Regions from separate parts of the Marinococcus salis genome, predicted to be linked through region 2. Evidence: riboswitches for the same ligand, from Rfam matches in the RefSeq annotation. Region 2 holds a riboswitch; the other holds the start of a gene.
The links. Region 2 has a riboswitch for thiamine pyrophosphate ahead of thiD (bifunctional hydroxymethylpyrimidine kinase/phosphomethylpyrimidine kinase). Riboswitches for the same ligand answer to the same signal wherever they lie in the genome.
Positions count from the first base shown of each region.

Region 1: another riboswitch for thiamine pyrophosphate. It lies ahead of tenA (thiaminase II); the one in region 2 lies ahead of thiD (bifunctional hydroxymethylpyrimidine kinase/phosphomethylpyrimidine kinase).

Region 1 is NZ_JBQOJB010000006.1:143,531-146,640, forward strand. It holds gene ACTTK6_RS07925 (MFS transporter) at 1-358, opposite strand, end outside; gene ACTTK6_RS07930 (MerR family transcriptional regulator) at 366-794, opposite strand; TPP riboswitch at 913-1,016, shown strand; gene tenA (thiaminase II) at 1,154-1,849, shown strand; gene ACTTK6_RS07940 (ECF transporter S component) at 1,849-2,442, shown strand; gene ACTTK6_RS07945 (ABC transporter ATP-binding protein) at 2,439-3,110, shown strand, end outside.
Region 2 is NZ_JBQOJB010000001.1:817-3,926, reverse strand. It holds gene ACTTK6_RS00020 (efflux RND transporter permease subunit) at 1-1,287, shown strand, start outside; TPP riboswitch at 1,329-1,428, shown strand; gene thiD (bifunctional hydroxymethylpyrimidine kinase/phosphomethylpyrimidine kinase) at 1,525-2,337, shown strand; gene thiM (hydroxyethylthiazole kinase) at 2,354-3,110, shown strand, end outside.

The DNA of each region.
Region 1 (3,110 bases), on a different contig from region 2:
TTAACAGGGTCATAGCAGTGGCGAAAAACATAGCGTTGCCAAGCCCCCAGCCGCCGCGAAAAAGGGCCAGTTCAGTAATGCCTCCCGCCACACTGCAAAGCAGGGCGAAGGCTGTAACGATCAAAAGCCCGGCGCTCATCAGCCGTTTATCACCAAACCGGCTCGAAAGGATCCCGGCAGGAATCATCATGCAGGCCATCACTAAAATATAGGACGTAAAAAGCAGCTCCACCTGCCAGTGAGAAGCACCGATAGAAGCCGCGATGGAAGGAAGGACGGGGTCCACGACGCCGATACCCATAAAAGCTAAAAATGTGGCGAAGATCGTAATCCACCGTGCCCTGGTTTGAATATTCATAAAGCAGTCACTTCTCCTTATTGAATGAAGATAATACGTTGTCAGCTTGGTTTTTCAGATTTTCCATTTCCGTTTTAAACGTTGTCATCTGGTTGATTTTTTGGTCGAGCATATCAATCTGGGCCTGAAGGCTATCAGAAATTTGTTTCAAATCCTCGTGCTGCATCGTCGTTTCCTGTACCGACTGGTAGTGGCTATAGACTGTTTTTACCTGCTCTTTCAAATCGAGATACTGCTGCAGCTCCTGAAGAGAAAACCCAAGAACCTCCTTTGCGGTTACTACATTCTGCAGACGTTCAATATCCTGGTCATCGTACACTCTGGTTCCTTTTTCTGTACGCTCTGGTGCTGATATAAGACCAATTTGTTCATAATAACGTATTGCACGTTTCGTTAAGCCTGTGGTTTGAGCGGCTTCTTCAATTTTGTACAGCATGCATCACCCTCCTGTTAAGTTTCATGATATAACCTTAACGTTAACGTCATATTTTGTAAAGGCAAAATGGGGCTTTGACTTTCTGAAATAATGTGATACAGTGTAGACAACTTAATAGGGAATCCGCTAGGGGTGCCGGTAACGGCTGAGATAAGGACTATCCTTAATCCCTTTGAACCTGATCTGGTTAAGGCCAGCGTAGGAAAGTGGAGACGGTAGAATACGTCTATATCAGAAGCAGCAGCTTTATAATAGCGGACGTTTATTCGAAGCCACTCCACCAATGGAGTGGCTTTTTTTGCTCCATTGGTCTTTACTGCCCGTAGTGGTTCCCTCCTAATTTAAAGGAGGAAGTAACAATGAAATTTTCAGAGCTTTTATGGCAGGACACAGAGCACATTTTTGAAGCCTGCTGGGAAAATCCATTTGTGCAGGGCATCGGGAAAGGTGATGTCCCAAAAGAAGCTCTTATCCATTACGTGAAGCAGGATTTTGAATACTTAAATGCCATGATCAAGACAAAAGCAATTGGGATAACAAAATGCACGTCCAGAGAAGACATGATCATGTTTAAAGATACCATTGATTTTGTGTTAAACAGTGAAACGCACCCGCACCATAATTTATGTGCGCAGGCGGGAGTGGCTTATGAAGAATTGCAGGGCTACGCGCTTGCCCCGGCTTCCCAGCATTATGTGCTTCATATGCTGCACCATGCTGAAAAGGGCACACTTGGCGATGTGATTGCGGTAACGCTCGCCTGCCCGTGGGTGTATTTGTATGTGGGTGAAAGGCTGATGAAAGAAGTGAATCCGAACGAGGACCATCCGTTTAACGACTGGATTCGTTTCTACGGAGACCGTGAAGAGCGGGAAATGTACAAATATATTGACCGCCTTGATGAACTGGCAGAAACAGCTACAGAAGAAGAAAAGCAGCGTTGGCGGACGTTATTTATGGAAGGGTGCCAGCTCGAGTATATGTTTTTTGAGGACGCGTATCATGCAAAAGACTGGCCCTTTGCCAGAACATTAACAGACGGAAAAAAAGCTTAATGATAAACAAACGCTTAAACCTCAGGGATATCGTCGTTATCTCATTTATTTCAGCTGTTCTTGGTGTCCTTTATCTTCTTTGGGTACTGCTCGGACAAATTGTTACGGGCGTCCTCGGGCCAGTTGGGGGCGGACTGATGGCAGGCTTCTGGATCCTCGCTCCGGTAATATGCGCCTATATCATTCAAAAACCAGGAGCGGCGCTGCTGGCAGAGCTTATTGCGGCTGGCACTGAAGTTATGGCCGGGTCTGTGAGCGCGGGAGCAGTGCTCGTTCTCGGCTTCACGCAGGGGATTGCCGCAGAAATTATTTTTGCCATGTTTTTCTACCGAATCTTTCGTCTGCCGGTATTAATGCTTGCCGGAATGGCAGGGACGTCTGCTGCATTTTTAACCCAGTATATTCTTTATGGATTCAGTCAGTACGCAGGTTCTGTTGTTGTATTTATGCTGGTAACCATGCTTATAAGCGGTGCTCTTTTAGCCGGGTGGGCAGGGAAAAGCTTTACAGACGCCCTGGTAAAAACAGGCGTTCTCGACCGCTTTGCTCTTGGCCGCCAGCGTCGGGAAGGGCAGCAGAGGAACGCTGTATGATTTATGCAGAGAATGTAACCATTGCATATCCTTACGCTGAGCCTTCGGTAGAGGGTTTTTCGGCTGAAATACGTACTGGGGAAAACGTGCTGCTGCTCGGCCCGAGCGGCTCGGGTAAAAGTACGTTGGCACTGGCCCTTCAGGGAATTCTTCCGCGCTCAGTAGAGGCAGAAGTGTCTGGTGAATTGAACGTATTCGGAGAAAATCCAGCGGTGAAATGCATTACAGAGGCTGCCAGAGAGGCGGCTCTGTTGTTCCAGGATCCCGATACCCAATTCTGCATGCCGACAGTGCGGGAAGAGCTTGTATTTACGCTTGAGAACCTGCGCGTACCTGCGGAGGATATCGAAGGCCGGATGCTTGAAGCCTTGCAGTTCACAGGCATGCTTTCTTGTATTGACGCCCGTATTGACATGCTTTCCGGAGGGATGAAGCAAAAAATAGCTGTGTCCTGCATAGCTGCTGTGAATCCGGAGATCTGGATTTTGGATGAACCGCTCTCCCAGCTCGATCCGGTAAGCCGTGAAGCAGTGGCCGCACTTCTTGGCCGTATTGCAGAAGCCCCTGATAAAACATTAATTTTGATTGAGCATCAGCTAAATGAAGTGATGGAGTGGGTGAGCAGGGCGGTCGTATTGAACCGCAATGGTCAGGTGACAGCGGATGGA
Region 2 (3,110 bases):
GAAACGTCGGATGAAGAAACTGCTCCGGAGATTCAGGTGCAGATCAATGAGGACGAAGCCCAGGACAATGGACTGACACCTGCTGAAATAGCTCAGACAGTGAACAGCACAACAAGCGGTGAAGTGGCGACAACGATTCAGACGGATAATGAAGGGCCACTAAACGTCAACGTGCAGTATGCGGAGGATTCCCTGGAAAATCAGGAAGATCTTGAAAACCTGCAGCTTTCTACCCCGCAGGGGGACTATATTAGTTTAAGCGATGTGGCCACGATTGAAGAAGGTCAGGGGCCGGCAGTCATTAACCGGCTCGATCAGGAGCGGAGTACGGAATTTACCGTTACGTATGGCACTGGAACGAGCTTGAATGAAACCTCGACGCTCATTGAAGATACGATTGACGACGTTGATACCGGTGCAGCGACGAGCTTAAATTTCTCCGGCGAACAGGAACTGCTCAATGATAGTATTCAGAGTCTTGTGTTTGCCTTCCTGCTGGCCGTTGTGTTCATTTATCTCGTGATGGCCGGTCAGTTTGAGTCATTTAAATATCCATTTGTGGTAATGTTCAGCGTACCACTGGTTGTCATCGGGGTAATGCTTGGCCTGTTTGCCACTCAGACACCGCTTAGTATTACCGTGTTCATCGGTTTGATTGTGCTTGCAGGTATCGTTGTAAACAACGCTATCGTGCTCGTGGATTATACGAATCAACTCGTGGAACGGGGCATGCCGGTAAGAGAGGCAGTAATTGAATCCGTGAAAAAACGGTCACGCCCAATCTTAATGACGGCCTTTACGACGATTCTTGGTGTGCTTCCGCTTGCCCTTGGATTTGGAGAAGGTTCGGAAATCCAACAGCCGATGGGTATTGCGGTCATCGGTGGTTTGATCAGCAGTACATTCCTTACTCTCTTTATCATTCCGACGATTTATACGCTGTTTACAAAAGAAACTCGAAGTATGAATAAGAAATTCGCCATGCCGGACGGAGGTTATATGTACGGCTGGGAAGTAGAAGAACGGCGTAAGGAACGGGAGAAGAGAGAGCAGGAAGAGCGAGACGCTGAAAAACAACATGCCGAAGAAGAACCACCAAAGGATGAAAATACAGAAGATAGCCGGGAACCGGAGAAAGTAGAAGATAAAAAGCGTGAGGATTTGTCGCGGGATGAAATTCTTCATCTTCTCGAACGTATTGTCGGTAACTCGGATAAACAGGAACGAAGTCGTTCCTCCAATGATCAGGACCACAACAAAAATACCAGCGATGATGAAAAAAATTGACATTAGGACTAGGTATCACGTACGATTAAGAAAAATAGTAAGGAATCCGCTAGGGGCGCTTGCGCTGAGACAAGAACGATTCTTGGTCCCTTTGAACCTGATCTGGGTAGTACCAGCGTAGGGAAGTGGAGCTTCGTTTTATACTACACGTACGTATATGCCAAAGCTCACTCCCTCTTCAAGGGAGTGAGCTTTTTTTGAACCTGGGCAGGATTCCTGTAAAGGAGGATGTAACGTATGCCACAAGTACCGAAAGTATTAACAATTGCCGGCACAGACCCTACCGGCGGGGCTGGCATTCAGGCTGACCTGAAAACATTCCAGGAGTGCGAGGCTTATGGGATGTCTGCTATAACGAGCGTACTTGCACAGAATACGACCGGCGTTCAGCAGGTGGAACACATGAGCCTTGAGCTGCTTCAGGCCCAGCTGGATTCCGTATTTGATGACATCATGCCGGACGCGATCAAAACCGGTATGATTGCAACACCGGCAATGATTCGGACCACGGTGAATATGCTGAAAAAACACGAACTGCCCGTAGTCATCGACCCCGTGATGGTTGCCACAAGCGGAGACTCCCTGGCTGAGGAAGAAACACTCGAAGTGATGAAGCGTGAATTCCTCCCTACGGCGGCGGTCGTTACGCCGAATATGGCGGAAGCAGCAAATCTGACAGATCTTCCGGTGCACACCCTTGAAGACATGGAAGCAGCAGCAAAGAAAATCGTCGATGAGTTAGGGGCCCGGGCAGCACTTGTTAAAGGCGGCCATATGAAAGAAGACGCGGTCGATATTTTGTATGTTGATGGAGATATTCATTATTTTCGCTCCCCCCGGACGGATACGAAGCACACGCACGGGACCGGCTGTACTTTATCAGCCGCGATTGCAGCGAAGCTTGCAAGAGGCAAGTCTATTTATTTAGCCGTGCAGGAAAGCAAAGAATATATTACAAATGCAATTTCGAATCCCCTTGAAATCGGTAAAGGCAACGGCCCCGTTAATCACTGGGGCGCGCGTGTGCCACTCGATCAATTATTAAAATAAAAAGTGAGGGACCGGCATGAAAGCAAAAGAAGTTATACAACTGCTCGAGGAAGTAAGGAAAACGCGCCCGCTGATTCATAATATTACGAACACGGTAGTAACCAATTTCACTGCAAACGGGCTGCTCTCCATGGGAGTCTCCCCGGTAATGGCAAACGCACCGGAAGAAGCAGCAGAAATGGCCAAGGCGGCGAATGCCCTCGTGATCAATATTGGCACACTGAACCGTGAACAGGTGAAGGCAATGCGGATGGCCGGCATAGCGGCAAATGAAAAAGGCATTCCCGTTGTTCTGGACCCAGTAGGAGCAGGAGCTACTGCTTACCGGACAGAAACGGCACTTGCTCTTCTCGAAGAGCTGGATGTGGCACTGATCCGGGCTAATGCGGGAGAAATGGCTGCATTGCTTGGTGAAAGTGGAACTGTCCAGGGTGTGGATGCCTCGGGGGAAGCAGATAATTCGAAGATTGCCAAAGAAGCTTCAAGAAGATTTGAAGCAATAGCAGCCGTTACCGGCGTAGAGGACGCGGTGGCCCATCAGGGAGAGGTATTTATCGTACAGAATGGGCATACGCTGCTCACGAAAGTTACCGGTACCGGCTGCCTTCTCAGCTCCGTCGCAGCTTCATTTTTAACCGTGCAGCATTCTGCTGGAGCGGTGGCAGCAGCGCTTGCCTATTACGGTGCGGCAGCGGAAATCGCAGGCAGTTTAACGACAAGAGAAGGCCCGGGCTCGTTTCAAATTGAATTATTAAACGCTCTTCACGCAACGC